Piscinibacter sp. HJYY11: one gene and its partner. The protein of the gene in region 2 interacts with the protein of the main gene of each other region in a pairwise test. Links are inferred from orthologs where the notes say so. Each region holds a gene or a part of one and is shown on either strand. Other genes may lie near its edges.

Region 1 (8,552 bases), 850 kb from region 2 along the record:
TCACGCTCGACGCGAAGGTGAACGACGAAGCGCCCGAGGCCTACCGCGGGCTGGACCGTTTTGTCGCCCGCAAGAAGATCGTCGAGCAGCTCGAAGCCGAAGGCCTGCTCGTCGAGGTGAAGAAGCACAAGCTCATGGTGCCGCGCTGCGCTCGCACCGGCCAGATCATCGAGCCGATGCTGACCGACCAGTGGTTCGTGGCGATGACGAAAGCCGGCGCCAACGGCAAGAGCATCGCCCAGGAAGCCATCGAAGCCGTTGAGACGGGCGACGTGAAGTTCGTGCCCGAGAACTGGGTCAACACCTACAACCAGTGGATGAAGAACATCCAGGACTGGTGCATCTCTCGCCAGCTCTGGTGGGGCCACCAGATCCCGGCGTGGTACGGCGATGCTGGCCAGCTTTTCGTGGCGCACAGCGAGGAAGAAGCGCAGGCCCAGGCGCGTGCCGCGGGCTACACCGGCGCGCTGCGCCGCGACGAGGACGTGCTCGACACCTGGTATTCGTCGGCGCTCGTGCCCTTCTCCACACTCGGCTGGCCCGAGAAGACGATCGAGCAGGACCTCTTCCTGCCGTCTTCCGTGCTCGTGACCGGCTACGACATCATCTTCTTCTGGGTCGCCCGGATGATCATGATGACCAAGCACTTCACGGGCAAGGTGCCGTTCAGGCACGTCTACATCCACGGCCTGGTGCTCGATGCGCACGGCAAGAAGATGAGCAAGTCGGAAGGCAACGTGCTCGACCCGGTCGACCTGATCGACGGCATCGAGCTTGCCCCGCTGCTGGAGAAGCGCACCCAAGGCCTGCGCAAGCCCGAGACCGCGCCCAAGGTGCGCAAGGCGACCGAGAAGGAATTCCCGGAAGGCATTCCCGGCTACGGCGCCGATGCGCTGCGCTTCACCTTCGCCGCGCTCGCCACGCTCGGCCGCAGCATCAACTTCGACACCAAGCGCTGCGAGGGCTATCGCAACTTCTGCAACAAGCTCTGGAACGCGACCAAATTCGTGCTGATGAACACCGAGGGCCAGGACTGCGGCCTGAAGGAGCACACCAAGGCCGAATGCGCGCCGGGCGGCGCCGCCCACGGCTACCTGAGCTTCAGCCAGGCCGACCGCTGGATCGCGAGCGAACTGCAGCGCGTGGAGGCGGCCGTGGCGCAAGGCTTCGAGGAGTACCGCCTCGACAACGTGGCCAACACGCTCTACCAGTTCGTGTGGGACGAGTACTGCGACTGGTACATCGAGATCGCCAAGGTGCAGATCCAGAACGGCAACGAGGCGCAGCAACGCGCCACGCGCCGCACGCTGATCCGCACGCTGGAGGCAGTGCTGCGCCTGCTGCACCCGCTCACGCCCTTCATCACGGCGGAGCTGTGGGACACGGTGGCTCCGATTGCCGGCCGCAAGAATGCCGACACCATCGCGACGGCCCCCTACCCGACGGCGCAGCTCGACCGCATCGACCCGAAGGCCGATGCGTGGATGGCCAAGCTCAAGGGCCTGGTCAGCGCCTGCCGTGCGTTGCGCGGCGAGATGGGCCTGTCACCCAGCGACCGTGTGCCGCTCTATGCGATCGGCGACAACGGCTTCCTGAACGAAGCCGCGGCCGTGCTGAAGACGCTCGGCAAGCTGTCGGAAGTGAAGGTGTTCGACGACGAGGCCGCGTTCAACGCCGCCACACGCCAGGCGCCCGTGGTGGTGTCGGGCGAATCGCGACTGGCGCTGCACGTGGAGATCGACGTCGCCGCCGAGACCGAGCGCTTGAACAAGGAAATCAAGCGCCTGGAAGGAGAACACGCCAAGGCGACGGGCAAGCTGTCGAACGAATCGTTCGTCGCGCGCGCCCCGGCCGAGGTGGTGGCGCAGGAGCGTCAGCGCATCGCCGACTTCACGGCTGCTCTTGAGCGGCTGCGAGATCAGTTGGGACGCCTGGGTCCGTCGTCCTGAATTCACGCGGCGCCGGCGGCGTCGCCTGCAGCAGCTCGTCGATGCGCCGGGCCACGGCCCACGAGCTGCGCAGGCGCGATTCGCGCGTGGTGCTCGCCACACGCGGCGTGATCTGCAGCGTGTCCATCCCCTTGAGCGGGCGACCCTCGTCGAGCGCGCCGGGCTCCAGGCTGTCGAGCCAGCAGGCCGAGAGACGGCCGCTGATCAGCACGTCGGCCAAGGCGCGCTCGTTGAACACGCCCGAATGCGAGATGCTCACCATCACCTGGTTGGGCTTGCAATAAGGCAGGAAACGCTCGCCCAGCAGGCCCTGGTAGCGGCTGAAATAGTTGAGCTGAACGCAGACCGCGTCGCTCGTCTCCAGCAGTTCGCGCAGGCCGAGCGGCGTGACACGCCAGCGTTCGAACACACCATCGCTCGCATGCAGGGACGGGTCGTAGCCCACCATGCGGGAGCCGAAGCCCGACAACATCTGCGCCATGGCCTTGGCGGCCGGCGGCATGCCGATGAGGCCGACGGTGCAGGCGCCCAGCTCGCGGCCGACCAGCATGCCGTCGGCGCCTTCGACCGGCACGCGGCGCAGCAGCGAGAGCATCGCGCCGATCATGAACTCGGCTTCGGCCTGCGCGGTGGCGGTGGCACTGCGCACGACCTCCACGCCGGCGCGAGAGCAGGCCTCGAGGTCGACGTTCTCCGCACCACCGCTCACGCGGCCGATGGCGCGCAGCACCGGCGCGTAGTGAAGCGCCGCGCTGTCCAGCGCAACGAAAGAAGGAAGGATCAGCGCGCGGACGTTGTAGAGCGACTGCCGGAAATCACGTGGATCGCGCGCCAGCTCGGGGGCATAGCGCACCGAATGCCGAGCCGCCAGCCACTGCATCACCTCGTTTTCGAGGGGCTCGATGATGAGTATGTCCATGCATTCCCGGGGTCCCGACTGCCACAGAGCGCGTGACAGAATCTCTTGAGACCCTTCCTCAGGACCACGATTGTAAGCAGATGTTAGTCACCAAAGCGATCTTCCCCGTGGCGGGACTCGGCACCCGCTTCCTGCCGGCGACAAAAGCACAACCGAAAGAGATGCTGCCGGTGGTCGACAAGCCGCTCATCCAGTACGCCGTCGAGGAGGCTTATGCGGCTGGCGTGCGCGAGATGATCTTCGTGACCGGCCGCCACAAACGCCCGATCGAAGACCACTTCGACATGACCTTCGAGCTCGAAGTCGCGCTTGAGCAGGCCAAGAAGCAGGAACTGCTCGACGTGGTGCGCTCGGTGAAGCCCGACGACATGGAGTGCATCTACGTGCGACAGGCGCAGGCCCTGGGCCTCGGCCACGCCGTGCTGTGCGGGCAGCGCCTGATCGGCAAGGACCCGTTCGCCGTGCTGCTGGCCGACGACCTGATGGTGGGCGACAAGCCCGTGCTCAAGCAGATGGTCGAGCAGTTCAACGAATGGCGTGTGTCCATCCTCGCGGTGCAGGAAGTGCCCGCCGAGCACACCCGGCGCTACGGCATCGTGGCCGGCACGCCGGTCAACGATCACCTGATGGACGTGAGCCGCATCGTCGAGAAGCCGGCGCCTGAAGTGGCGCCCTCACGCCTGGGCGTGGCCGGCCGCTACATCCTGACGCCGGGCGTGTTCCATGAGATTTCCAACCAGCCGCGCGGCGTGGGTGGCGAGATCCAGCTCACCGACGGCATCGCCGGGCTGCTGCGTCGCGAGAAGGTGTTTGCCTATCGCTACGAGGGCAAGCGCTACGACTGCGGCAGCAAGGAAGGTTTCCTGCAGGCCAACGTGGAGCTGGCCTTGAAGCACCCTGTGCTCGGCCCCGGCTTCCGCGACTACCTGCGCTCGGTAGAGATCTAGCGGCGGCGCAAGTAGTGCACGAACTCGTCGTTCGCTGCTGACTGCTCGACGAGTTCATTCCCCGTCTGCCGCGCAAACGCCTGGAAGTCGCGCATCGACCCGGGGTCGGTCGCCACCACCTTCAGAATCTCGCCGCTGTGCATGTCGGCAAGCGCTTTCTTGGCCTTGAGGATGGGCAGCGGGCAGTTGAGCCCTCGGGTGTCGAGTTCCTTGTGGAAGTCCATCGCGTTCAACCTTCGGACGGGCGACGTGGCGGCAGGTCGAGCCACTGCGGCGTGATGCCGCGCGAGGTGAGCCATTCGGCCAGCGCCTGGCCGGTGCCGGCGGGCCAGCATTTCACTTCGTGCGGCGAGACGATCTTGTACTCGGCGAGCTCGGGCGAGAGCTTGATCTCGCCATGCGCGACCACGTGGTAGGCGATGATGACCTGGTTCATGCGCTGGAAGTCGTAGACCCCGATCAGCTTCACCGAGTCGACGGTGAGCGAAGTCTCTTCCAGCACCTCGCGTGCGATGCCGCCTTCAGGCGTCTCGCCTGCTTCCATGAAGCCGGTGATGAGGCCGAAGAAGCGGCCGGGCCAGGCGGCGTTGCGCGCCAGCAGCAGGTCGCCGTTCCGGTCGGGCATCTCGATCACCGCGGCGAGCACCGGTGTCGGGTTGTTCCAGTGCGTCCAGTTGCACGCCGGGCAACGCGTGCGCACCTTCGGCCCGCCGTCTTCGTCGGCGGTGAGCTGCTGCAGTTCGGTGGCGCAGTTGGGACAGAAGTTGAACTGGTGCTTCATGCGGGAAACACTCCCGTCGAGAGGTAGCGGTCGCCGCGGTCACAGACGACGAAGACGATGGTGGCGTTCTCGACCTTCTTCGCGATCTCGAGCGCCACCCAGCACGCGCCCGCCGCCGAGATGCCGCCGAAGATGCCTTCCTCGCGCGCTAGGCGTCGCGCCATCTCTTCCGACGCTTCCTGCGACACGTTCACCACCTCGTCGACGTAGGTCGGGTCGTAGATCTTCGGCATGTAGGCCTCGGGCCACTTGCGGATGCCGGGGATGCGCGAGCCCTCGGACGGCTGGGCACCGATGATGCGCACCGCCGAGTTCTTTTCCTTCAGGTAGCGCGAGGTGCCGGTGATGGTGCCGGTGGTGCCCATTGCGCTCACGAAGTGGGTGATGCGCCCTTCGGTGTCGTCCCAGATCTCGGGGCCGGTGGTCTCGTAGTGGGCGCGCGGGTTGTCGGCGTTGGCGAACTGGTCGAGCACCATGCCCTTGCCGTCACGCACCATCTGGTCGGCCAGGTCGCGCGCGTATTCCATGCCGCCGCTGCGCGGCGTGAGCACGAGTTCGGCGCCGAAGGCCTTCATGGTCTGGGCGCGTTCGATGGAGAGGTCCTCCGGCATGATGAGCACCATACGGTAGCCGCGGATCGCGGCGGCCATTGCAAGCGCGATGCCGGTGTTGCCCGAGGTGGCCTCGATCAGCGTGTCGCCAGGCTTGATGTCGCCGCGCTCTTCCGCACGGCGGATCATGCTGATGGCGGGCCGGTCTTTCACCGAGCCAGCGGGGTTGTTGCCTTCGAGCTTGCCGAGGATCACGTTGCCGCGGCGTTCGTTCTCCGCCCCCGGAATGCGCACCAGCCGCACGAGCGGGGTGCGGCCGATGGTGTCTTCGATGGTCTTGTAATGCACGGTGATCTCTCCTGCCGCGCATTGTCGCAGGGGCGGCTCGCCCCGGCATCGGCAGTGGCTCTGCCATGAAGACCGGCGCGGTCGACAGTGAAGAGAGGGGGTGGTGCCTCGGGTCGGAATCGAACCGACACTCCTTGCGGAACGGGATTTTGAGTCCCGCGCGTCTACCAATTTCGCCACCGAGGCCGGTACAGCAGAGCGCGCGATTTTGCCACAGGGCTTTCTCATCACCGCGAGCAATCGGGGTACGCTTGCGGCTTTCCGTCATCTGCGCTGCGCATGCCTCCGATTCCACCGATCACCCAGTTCCTGATGCTGGCCTGTACGGCGATCTATTGCCTGCAGATCTTCACACCCCTGATCGACCGCTGGTTCGCGCTGTTTCCGATCGGCAGCGGATTCTTCATGCCGTGGCAGGCGCTGAGCTATGCCTTCCTGCACGGCAGCGTGCTGCACCTCTTCTTCAACATGCTCGGCCTGTGGATGTTCGGCTCGGAGCTCGAGATGCTGTGGGGCCGCAAGCGCTACATGGTGTTCCTCGCGATCGGTGCCATCTTCGGCGGCCTGCTCTTCCTCATCGCCACCGCCCTGCCGGGCGCGGGCATGAGCCGCCTGGTGGGTGCGTCGGGCGGCCTCTATGCGCTGCTCGTTGCCGCGGCGATGTATTTCCCCGACCGCACGGTGATGCCTCTCTTCCCGCCGATCCCGATGAAGATGAAGGTCTTCGTGATCGTCTTCGGTGTGATCGCGCTGTTGATGAGCTACACGGGGGATCTCGGCTCGCTTGCGCACATCGGCGGGATGCTGGGCGGCTGGCTCACCATCCGGTACTGGCGGGGCCTGCCGCCCTTCGGCAAGCCTCGACGCTAGGCCAGCAAGCCCTCGCGCACCGTCGGGTGCCGCAGCTTCACGCGCAGCTCTCGCTTGAGGCGGCCGTTGTCGAGCCGGCGCGACTCGCTCCAGAACGACAGCTGCACCGGCGACATGTGCTCGGCCGCTTCGGTGCGCGTGATGCGCGGCGGGTGCGGCAGGCCGCAGAGGTCGGCCGCCAGGTCGAAGTACTCGCCCATCTTCAGCTCGGTGTCGTCGCTCGCATGCACCACGCGTTGTGGCAGGCCGCGGTGCAGCGCGGCCACACACGCACGGGCCAGGTCGTCGGCGTGAATGTGGTTGGTGTAGACATCGTCGGCTGCCACGAGCACCGGCGTGCCCCGGGCCAGGCGCTCGCGCGGATGACCGCCTTCGCGGTCTGCCGCGTAGATGCCGGGGATGCGCAGCACCGTCACGCGCGCACCGAAGGCGCGGCCGTACCAGCGTACGCGGGCCTCGGCATCGACGCGGCGCCGCGCACGGTCCGTCGCCGGCGCCACCGCACGCACTTCGTCAAAACGCGCGCCCTGTGCATCGCCATAGACACCGGTGGTGCTCGCATACACGATGCGCCGCACCCGGCCCTGGCGAGCGAGCGCCTGCAGCAGCCGGGCCGTGCGTGTGTCGGCCTCGCCCTGCTGCGGCGGTGGCGCCAGATGCAGCACCGCATCGGCGAGGCCGGCCAGTCGCTGCAGGCTGGCCGCGTCGTCGAGGTTGCCCACCAGTGGCACCGCCCCGGCCGCCCGCAAGGCCGGGATGCGCGCGGCATTCGAGGTGAGTGCCAGCAGCCGGTAGCGCCCGCTCAGCAGGCGCAGCACCCGCATGCCGACGTCACCACAGCCCACGATGAGCAAGGTCGGGCGCCTGAAGGGTCGGGGAAGGGACATGGGCGAGCGGGCAAAATCGCAGGTCGTTCGACGAAGGGTTCAGAAGAGGTTATCCCATGACGTTCAAAGTGACCGTCCAGCCCAGCGGCGTGAGCTTCTCGGTGGACCGCGACGAGCCCATCCTGCTCGCCGCCATCCGCCAGGGCATCGGCCTGCCCTACGGCTGCCGAGACGGTGCCTGCGGTTCGTGCAAGTGCAAGCTGGTCGAAGGCCGCGTGATCCACGGCACGCACCAGGTCAAGGCCCTGAGCCCCGCGGAAGAGGAAGCCGGCTACACCCTCACCTGCCGCGCCGCCGCGCAGACCGACGTGGTGCTCGAAGCGCGCACGGTCGCCGGAGCCGGCGAATTCGCGGTGCGCAAGATGCCCTGCCGCGTGACCACCATCACCAAGCCCGCGCGCGATGTGGCGGTGATCCAGCTGCAACTGCCTGCCAACGACGCGCTGCAATACCGTGCCGGCCAGTACATCGAGTTCATCCTGAAGGACGGCGCCCGCCGCAGCTACAGCATGGCCAACGCGCCGAGCAGCCAGCGCGACAAGCCCGGCATCGAGCTGCACATCCGCCACATGCCCGGCGGCCTGTTCACCGACCATGTGTTCGGGGCGATGAAGGAAAGGGAGATCCTCCGCCTCGAAGGCCCGTTCGGCAGCTTCTTCCTGCGCGAAGACAGCGAGAAGCCCATCGTGCTGCTCGCGAGCGGCACCGGCTTCGCGCCGGTGAAGGCCATCATCGAGCACATGCAGGCCAAGGGCATCACCCGCCCTGCCGTGCTGTACTGGGGCTGCCGCAGCCTGGCCGACCTCTACATGCACGCCTGGTGCGTGGAAGCGGCCCGCGTGATGCCCAACCTGCGCTACGTGCCGGTGCTGTCGGACGCGAGGCCTGAGGACGGGTGGACTGGCCGCACCGGCTTCGTCCACCAGGCTGTGATGGCCGACCTGCCCGACCTGTCGGGCCACCAGGTGTATGCCTGCGGGGCGCCGGTCATGGTCGACTCCGCGCAGCGCGACTTCGTGGCGCACTGCAACCTGCCCCTCGACGAATTCTTTGCTGACAGCTTCACCTCCGAAGCCGACAAACATGGTGAATGAACCGACCCGCCGCCAGACCCTTGCGCTGATCGCCGCGAGCCTCTCGCTGCCTGCCTCAGCGCAGACCGCCAAGCCGCTCCGCCTCGTCGTGCCCTACCCGCCCGGCGGCCCGCTCGACATCGTGGCCCGCACGCTGGCCGACAAGGTGAAAGACACCCTCGGCACCGTGATCGTGGAAAACAAGCCCGGCGCCGGCGGCAACCTGG
Region 2 (8,634 bases):
TCCTTGGAGTCCGCGCCCGGCACGGGGAGGCCGGCCTCCTGGGCGAGCACTTGCGCGCGGGCGGCGAGGCGCGCGCTGCGCTCGTCGGCGTCACGCTTCAGGCGCTGGCGGTGGAAGGTGTAGCGCTCCTTCGCCTCGTCGGCCTGAGGCTGGCTCCAGGCCTGCCAGCCGGTCGCCTCGCCCGTCACGTTGACGAGCGAGATGCAATCGACCGGGCAGATGGGAATGCAAAGCTCGCAGCCGGTGCACAGCGGGTCGATCACCGTGTGCATGCGCTTGGAGCCGCCCACGATCGCATCGACCGGGCAGGCCTTGAGGCACAGCGTGCAGCCGATGCACCAGGCTTCGTCGATCACCGCGAGCTGGCGCGGGCCTTCGTTCCCGTTGACGGGGTTGAGGGGGAGGGCGGGGCGGCCGGTCAGTTGCGACAGCCGCACGACGCCTTCCGCGCCGCCAGGCGGGCATTGGTTGATGTTCGCCTCGCCCTGCGCGATCGCTTCGGCGTAGGACCGGCAGTCAGGGTAGCCGCAACGCGTGCACTGCGTCTGCGGCAGGGCGTCGTTCAGGGCATCGGCGAGGGTTGCTGTGCTCACCTCGCCGAGCTTAGCGGGCCGGCCGCTTGCGGGCGGTGGTTGCCTTGCGGGCGGCGGTCTTGGAGCCGGCCGAGGCTTTGCGCGGCGCCGAGGCCGTCTGGTGCTTGGCGATGAAGTCGCGCAGCTCCGGGTAGACCTTCTCGCGCCAGCGGCGGCCCGAGAAGATGCCGTAGTGGCCGGCGCCGATCACGTCGTAGTGGAACTGGCGCGATTTCGGGATGCCGGTGCACAGCTCGTGTGCCGCCTTGGTCTGGCCGGCGCCGGAGATGTCGTCGAGCTCGCCCTCGATGGTCAGCAGGGCCGAGGTGGTGATGTCCTGTGGGCGCACCAGGTTGCCGCCCACGTCCCAGGTGCCGTTGACGAGCGCGAAGTCCTGGAAGATGGTCTTGATGGTGTCGAGGTAGTACTCGGCCGGCATGTCGAGCACGGCGTTGTACTCGTCGTAGAAGGCGCGGTGGAACTCGGCGCTTTCATCCTCGCCGCGCATCAGGTCCATGAAGTAGTCGTAGTGCGACTTCAAGTGGCGGTCGGGGTTCATCGCGATGAAGCCGCTGTGCTGCAGGAAGCCCGGGTACACACGCCGGCCGTTGCCGGGGTAGTTGACCGGCACGCGGTAGATCACGTTGTTCTCGAACCACTCGTAGCTCTTGTTCATCGCCAGGTTGTTGACTGCCGTTGGCGACTTGCGGGCGTCGATGGGGCCGCCCATCATGGTCATGGTGCGTGGCGTGAACTCGCCGGCGCTGGCCATCAGCGAGATTGCGGCGAGCACCGGCACGGTGGGCTGGCACACCGAGATCACGTTCACCTCGGGGCCGATGTGGCGGATGAACTCCTGCACGTAGTAGATGTAGTCGTCCAGGTGGAAGGGGCCGGCTTCGGTCGGCACCATGCGCGCATCGGTCCAGTCGGTGATGTAGACCTTGTGGTCGATCAGCAGCATCTTGACCGTCTCGCGCAGCAGCGTGGCGTGGTGGCCCGACAGCGGCGCGACCACGAGCACGGTCGGCTGTTCCTTCAGCTGGCCCAGCACGGCCTGGTCATCGGTGAAGCGCTTGAAGCGCAGCAGGCGGCAGAAGGGCTTCTCGATCGCCACCTGCTCCTGCACGGCGACGTCGACACCGCCGACCTTCACCGAGGTGATGCCGAATTCGGGCTTCTCGTACTCCTTCGAGAGCCGGTGCATCAGGTCGAGGCCGGCCGAGATGCGGTGCGCCAGCGGCGTGTGCGTGAACGGCGACAGCGGGTGGCTGTACAGCTTGGCCGAGGCGCTTGCGAATTCCGAGAACGGACTCAGCAGCGCGCGGTGGGTTTCATAGAGTTGATACAGCATCGGAGTTCCTCGTGAGCGTGGATCGCACGCCAGTGCACGCTTGTGCGTCGCAACATTCTAGGCAGCTGCCCTGAATCGTGCAGATGACAGCCGCGGGTGGAAACCCCGAAAAGGCACCAGAAGAGGGCCTAGTGCTCGTCGTTCGTGCGTTTATCGGCACGAACGGGGTGTCAAAGGCGTGACACCCTCGCCTCAAGTCAGATCAGCTCACCTTCGCAATGGCTGCGACCACTGCATCGATGTTCTTCTTGTTGAGGGCAGCCACGCAGATGCGGCCGGAATCGACGCCGTAGATGCCGAACTCGCTGCGCAGGCGTTGCATCTGCTCCTTGCTGAGGCCCGAATAGCTGAACATGCCCTTCTGCGAGGTGATGAAGCTCATGTCCTGCTTGAGGCCGGCGGCCTTGAGCTTCTCGACCAGGAGCTTGCGCATTTCCTTGATGCGAACGCGCATGCCGGCGAGTTCTTCTTCCCACAGCGCGCGCAGGGCAGGCGTGTTGAGCACCGTCGCCACGACTTGGGCGCCGTGCGTCGGCGGGTTGGAGTAGTTGGTGCGGATCACGATCTTCAGCTGGCTCAGCACGCGGGCGGCTTCGTCCTTGCTTTCGCACACCACGCTCAGCGCGCCGACACGTTCGCCGTAGAGCGAGAAGCTCTTCGAGAACGAGGTGGACACGAAGAAGTCGAGGCCGGCGGCCATGAACTGCTCGATGACGGCGCCGTCTTCCTTGATGCCTTCGCCGAAGCCCTGGTAGGCCATGTCGAGGAAAGGCACGAGCTTCGCGGCCTTGACCGCGTCGACGACCTGCGCCCATTGCGCTGGCGTGATGTCGTAGCCGGTCGGGTTGTGGCAGCAGGCGTGCAGCACGACGATGGTGCCGGCCGGCGCGGCCTTCAGGCCGGCGAGCATGGCGTCGAAGTTCACGCCCTTCTTGGCGGCGTCGTAGTACGGGTAGGTGTCGACCGTGAAGCCGGCGTTGGTGAAGAGTGCGCGGTGGTTTTCCCAGCTCGGGTCGCTGATCAGCACCTTGGCGTTGGGGTTGAGGCGCTTCAGGAAGTCGGCGCCGATCTTCAGGCCGCCGGTGCCGCCAATGCCTTGCACGGTGGCGACGCGGCCGTCTTTCACGGCGGCGCTGTCGGCACCGAAGACCAGCCCCTGCACGGCCTTGTCATACGCGGCGATGCCGTCGATGGGCAGGTAACCGCGCGCGGTCGGTGCTTCCATCATCTGCTTCTCGGCCTGGGCCACGCACTTCAGCAGGGGGAGCTTGCCGTTCTCGTCGAAATACACGCCGACGCCCAGGTTCACCTTGTTCGGGTTCGGGTCGGCGTTGAACTGCTCGTTCAGGCCCAGGATGGGGTCGCGGGGGGCCATTTCGACGGCAGAGAACAGCGAGGTCATGGGGACAGTCCTTGTCAGTAGAGCGGGGGAGTGATTTGGGCTAACCTGAACGATTGCCCTGCGTGCGCGGGGAAACCCGGAGATTTTATCTGCCATGGCCGAGATGTCTGAAGTTGTCGAGCAACCCGCGGCGGGCGAGTTCGTGAGCTTTCCCGATTCGCCGTTCCAGCTGTTCCAGCCGTACCCACCATCGGGCGACCAGCCAGCGGCGATCCAGCAGCTGATCGAGGGCGTGCAAGACGGCCTGAGCTTCCAGACGCTGCTCGGCGTCACGGGCTCGGGCAAGACCTTCACGATGGCCAACGTGATCGCTCGGCTCGGCCGGCCGGCGATCGTGTTCGCGCCCAACAAGACGCTGGCGGCGCAGCTCTACAGCGAGTTCCGCGAGTTCTTCCCTAAGAACGCCGTCGAGTACTTCGTCAGCTACTACGACTACTACCAGCCTGAGGCCTACGTGCCTCAGCGCGACCTCTTCATCGAGAAGGACAGCTCGATCAACGAACACATCGAGCAGATGCGCCTTTCCGCGACGAAGAGCCTGCTGGAGCGGCGCGACGTGGTGATCGTGGCGACGGTGTCTGCGATCTATGGCATCGGCAACCCGACCGACTATCACCGCATGGTGATGACCCTCAGGAAGGGCGACAAGATGGGCCAGCGTGACGTGATCGCGCAGCTCATCCGCATGCAGTACACGCGCAACGAGCAGGATTTTTCGCGCGGCACGTTTCGCGTGCGCGGCGACACGATCGATGTGTTTCCGGCCGAGCACTCGGAGCTGGCGGTGCGCATCGAGCTCTTTGACGATGAGGTCGAGACGCTGCAGCTCTTCGACCCGCTCACCGGGCGCATCAAGCAGAAGATCGTGCGCTTCACGGTCTATCCGTCGAGCCACTACGTGACGCCGCGTGATCGTGTGCTCTCGGCCATCGACACCATCAAGCAGGAGTTGCGCGAGCGGCTCGATGAGCTGGTGAAGGCCGGCAAGCTGGTCGAGGCACAGCGGCTCGAGCAACGCACGCGCTTCGACCTGGAGATGCTGCAGGAGATCGGGCACTGCAAAGGCATCGAGAACTACACGCGGCACCTTTCGGGCTCTCTGCCCGGCGAGCCGCCGTCGACGCTGGTGGACTATCTGCCGAAAGACGCGCTGATGTTCCTCGACGAGTCACACGTGCTGATCGGCCAGCTGGGCGGCATGTACAACGGCGACCGGGCGCGCAAGACGACGCTCGTCGAATACGGCTTCCGCCTGCCGAGTGCGCTGGACAACCGGCCGCTGAAGTTTGAAGAGTTCGAGAAGAAGATGCGCCAGGTGGTGTTCGTGTCGGCCACACCGGCCGACTTCGAGAAGCAGAACGCCGGCCAGGTGGTCGAGCAGCTCGTGCGGCCCACCGGCCTGATCGACCCGGTGGTCGAGGTGCGCCCGGCCACGCATCAGGTCGATGACGTGCTGCAGGAGATCCGCGAGCGCGTAAAGGTCAACGAGCGGGTGCTCATCACCACGCTCACCAAGCGCATGGCCGAGCAGCTCACCGACTACCTGAACGACAACGGCGTCAAGGTGCGCTACCTGCACAGCGACATCGATACGGTGGAGCGCGTGGAGATCCTGCGTGACCTGCGCCTGGGCGCCTTTGACGTGCTGGTAGGCATCAACCTGCTGCGCGAGGGGCTGGATATCCCCGAGGTGTCGCTCGTGGCCATCCTCGATGCCGACAAGGAAGGCTTCCTGCGCTCGGAGCGCTCGCTGATCCAGACCATCGGCCGCGCGGCGCGTAACCTGAACGGCAAGGCCATCCTCTACGCGGACAAGGTCACCGATTCGATGAAGCTCGCGCTCAGCGAGACCGAGCGGCGCCGCGCCAAGCAGCTGGCCCACAACGAGGCCGAGGGCATCACGCCGCGGAGCATCCAAAAGCAGGTGCGGGACCTGATTGATGGCGTCTATAGCGAAAAAACCAAGGATGCCCAAAGGGTCTTGGAGGCCGCGGCCGTCGAAGCCTTGTCCGAAAAAGATCTCGCAAAACGCATCAAACAGCTGGAAAAAACCATGCTGGAGCACGCTCGCAACCTCGAATTCGAGAAAGCTGCAAGGGTGCGAGATCAGCTTGCGACGTTAAGAGAGCAAGCATTTGGGGCTCCGGGGGCCGACAATGTGTCACCCGAACCGGCCGGGTCGAAGTAAGTGTCAGGGTGGAAAGGCAGGCCAATGAGCCTGCTCACCGAGGGGGAACTTCCTTAGCCAATGCCGACCGAATCAGTGGGTTTCATATATACTTGAGTAAACCTGTCGGATTATTCCGCGGGTTAACCCGCCCCATGAGGGCGGTGCTTGCGAGCGTGAAGCCACCATTGATCGCTTTCATTGACTAATCGTGCTGTCACCGGCACCAGGAGGATTTCATGCGACTGACCACCAAAGGCCGTTTTGCCGTTACCGCCATGATCGATCTCGCGCTGCGCGAGAACACCGGCCCCGTTGCGCTGGCTGCCATCAGCGCTCGCCAGCAGATTTCTCTGTCCTACCTCGAGCAGTTGTTCGGCAAGTTGCGCCGTCACGAGCTTGTGGAAAGCACCCGTGGCCCCGGCGGTGGCTACTCGCTCGGCCGCAAGTCCGATGAGATCACCGTCGCCGACATCATCGTTGCCGTTGATGAACCCATCGATGCCACCGGCTGCGGCGGCAAGGAAAACTGCATGGGCGAAGACGCCGGCCGTTGCATGACGCACGACCTGTGGTCCAGCCTCAACGCCAAGATGATCGAGTACCTCGACTCCATCTCGCTGCGCAAACTCGTGGAGGAGCAGTTGGCCAAGGGCGTCTCGATCGAGGAGCACCCCGTCAAGCGCGCCATCTCCACGCAACCCGTCGTCAAGCCGATCAAGATCACCGCCCCCAATTCGGTGTTTGCACTCGGCGGGGCCATGAGCAAGTAAGTCAACCCGTCTCTTTCGCCTTTCGTCATGGACATGACCCAGCATTTCCCGATCTACATGGACTACGGCGCGACCACGCCGTGTGACCAGCGCGTGGTGGACGCGATGATTCCGTGGTTGCGCGAACATTTCGGCAACCCGGCGTCGCGCAGCCATGCATGGGGTTGGGAAGCCGAGGCCGCCGTGGAGAAGGCCCGCGAACAGGTGGCGGCGCTGATTGGGGCCGACCCCCGCGAGATCATCTGGACCTCGGGTGCCACCGAGTCCAATAACCTGGCCTTGAAGGGTGCCGCACAGTTTTACAAGACACGCGGCAAGCACCTCATCACCGTCAAGACCGAGCACAAGGCCGTGCTCGACACCATGCGCGAGCTGGAGCGCCAGGGCTTCGAGGTGACCTACCTCGATGTGCGGGAAGACGGCTTGCTGGACCTGGACAAGCTCAAGGCCGCGATGCGCCCCGACACCATCCTCGTGTCGGTGATGTACGTGAACAACGAGATCGGCGTCATTCAAGACGTGGCCGCGATCGGCACGCTGTGCCGCGAGCGCGGGATCATCTTCCACGTCGACGCGGCGCAAGCCACCGGCAAGGTCGAGATCGACCTCGCCAAGCTGCCCATCGACCTGATGAGCCTGGCGTCCCACAAGACCTACGGCCCCAAGGGCATCGGCGCGCTCTACGTGCGCCGCAAGCCGCGTGTGCGCATCGAAGCGCAGATGCACGGCGGTGGCCATGAGCGCGGCATGCGTTCGGGCACGCTGCCCACGCACCAGATCGTCGGCATGGGCGAAGCCTTCCGCATCGCCCGTGAAGAGATGGGTGTGGAGAGCGAGCGTGTGCGCATGCTGCACAAGCGCCTGGTGGAGGGGCTGTCCGACATCGAGCAGACCTTCCTCAACGGCCACCCCACGCAGCGTGTGCCGCACAACCTGAACATGTCGTTCAACTTCGTCGAGGGCGAGTCCCTGATCATGGGCATCAAGGGCATCGCGGTGTCGTCGGGCTCCGCCTGTACCTCGGCGAGCCTGGAGCCGAGCTACGTGCTGCGTGCGCTCGGCCGCAGCGACGAGCTTGCGCACTCGTCGCTGCGTATGACCATCGGCCGCTTCACGACCGTGGACGAGATCGACTACGTGATCGCCACGCTGAAGGACCGCGTGGCCAAGTTGCGCGAGCTGTCGCCGCTGTGGGAGATGCACAAGGACGGCATCGACCTGAGCACCATCCAATGGGCTGCTCACTGACCACCGGCGCACGAAGGATTCTGGAGTACTGACATGGCATACAGCGAAAAGGTCGTAGACCACTATGAGAACCCGCGCAACGTGGGTTCGTTCGAAAAGGGTGATGACAGCGTGGGCACCGGCATGGTCGGCGCCCCGGCGTGCGGCGACGTGATGAAGCTGCAGATCAAGGTGAACCCGGCGACGGGCTTGATCGAAGACGCGAAGTTCAAGACTTATGGCTGCGGCTCCGCCATCGCGTCGAGCTCGCTCGTCACCGAATGGGTGAAGGGCAAGTCGCTCGACGAAGCGCTGACCATCAAGAACACGCACATTGCTGAAGAGCTGGCGCTGCCGCCGGTGAAGATCCACTGCTCGATCCTGGCCGAAGACGCGATCAAAGCCGCCGTCAACGACTACAAGGCGAAGAAGGCGCACTGATGATGGCGGTCACGCTGACGGAAGCGGCGGCACGCCATGTGACGCGCTATCTCACCAAACGCGGCAAGGGCGTCGGCGTGCGCCTGGGCGTGAAGACGACCGGCTGTTCGGGCCTCGCCTACAAGCTTGAATACGCCGATGACGTGGCGCCGGAAGACATCGTCTTCGAAGGCCACGGCGTGAAGGTGCTGATCGATCCCAAGAGCCTGCCTTACCTCGACGGCACCGAACTCGATTTCGTGCGCGAGGGCCTCAACGAAGGCTTCAAGTTCCACAACCCGCGCGAAAAGGATCGCTGCGGGTGCGGTGAATCGTTCCGGGTCTGAACCCGGGTGATGTGCATCAGGCGCGGCATGAGTCGCGCCTTTGTTTTGTCTGTACCTCTGAATCGAGCGTGCCGTGAAGCTGGACGACGATGACTTCGCCCTGTTCGGCCTGCCGCGGCGCCATGCGCTGGAACGCGCTGCGCTCGACAACCGCTGGCGCGAGCTGCAAGCGCAGGTGCACCCCGACAAGTTCGCGGCCGATGGTGCGGCGGCCAAGCGGGTGGCGATGCAGTGGGCGGTGCGGGTCAACGAGGCGTACCGGCGCCTGAAGGACCCGGTGAAGCGCGCCGCCTACCTCTGCGAGTTGAACGGCGTTCAGGTGCACAGCGAGAGCAACACCTCGATGCCCACGGGCTTCCTGATGCAGCAGAT

Evidence for each region.
Region 1: the proteins of JI745_RS04740 (region 2) and JI745_RS08550 interact in binary tests that used the Escherichia coli proteins (3 or more experiments, as listed by UniProt). The link is inferred for Piscinibacter sp. HJYY11 from one-to-one orthologs.

Annotation. Positions count from the first base shown.
Region 1 is NZ_JAERQZ010000001.1:1,886,049-1,894,600, forward strand. The notes cover bases 2,426-5,164. They hold JI745_RS08550 (sulfurtransferase TusA family protein), read right to left. Parts: upstream 4,040-5,164; coding sequence 3,812-4,039; downstream 2,426-3,811. Other genes in these bases: JI745_RS08540 (D-isomer specific 2-hydroxyacid dehydrogenase family protein), read right to left, coding at 2,426-2,868; galU (UTP--glucose-1-phosphate uridylyltransferase GalU), read left to right, coding at 2,949-3,815; JI745_RS08555 (NUDIX domain-containing protein), read right to left, coding at 4,045-4,596; cysM (cysteine synthase CysM), read right to left, coding at 4,593-5,164. In the rest of the region: JI745_RS08535 (valine--tRNA ligase), read left to right, coding at 1-1,949; more of JI745_RS08540, read right to left, coding at 1,891-2,425; more of cysM, read right to left, coding at 5,165-5,495; JI745_RS08570 (rhomboid family intramembrane serine protease), read left to right, coding at 5,775-6,365; JI745_RS08575 (SDR family oxidoreductase), read right to left, coding at 6,362-7,252; JI745_RS08580 (CDP-6-deoxy-delta-3,4-glucoseen reductase), read left to right, coding at 7,309-8,346; JI745_RS08585 (tripartite tricarboxylate transporter substrate binding protein), read left to right, coding at 8,336-8,552. UniProt on the Escherichia coli protein: Sulfur carrier protein involved in sulfur trafficking in the cell. Part of a sulfur-relay system required for 2-thiolation during synthesis of 2-thiouridine of the modified wobble base 5-methylaminomethyl-2-thiouridine (mnm(5)s(2)U) in tRNA.
Region 2 is NZ_JAERQZ010000001.1:1,042,183-1,050,816, reverse strand. Bases 5,585-8,405 are described here. They hold JI745_RS04740 (IscS subfamily cysteine desulfurase), read left to right. Parts: upstream 5,585-6,295; coding sequence 6,296-7,516; downstream 7,517-8,405. Other genes in these bases: hscB (Fe-S protein assembly co-chaperone HscB), read left to right, coding at 8,336-8,405; iscA (iron-sulfur cluster assembly protein IscA), read left to right, coding at 7,939-8,262; iscU (Fe-S cluster assembly scaffold IscU), read left to right, coding at 7,550-7,936; iscR (Fe-S cluster assembly transcriptional regulator IscR), read left to right, coding at 5,735-6,268. Outside these bases: electron transport complex subunit RsxB, read right to left, coding at 1-593; JI745_RS04760 (polyhydroxyalkanoate depolymerase), read right to left, coding at 604-1,926; JI745_RS04755 (amino acid aminotransferase), read right to left, coding at 2,129-3,328; excinuclease ABC subunit UvrB, read left to right, coding at 3,423-5,516; more of hscB, read left to right, coding at 8,406-8,634. UniProt on the Escherichia coli protein: Master enzyme that delivers sulfur to a number of partners involved in Fe-S cluster assembly, tRNA modification or cofactor biosynthesis. Catalyzes the removal of elemental sulfur from cysteine to produce alanine.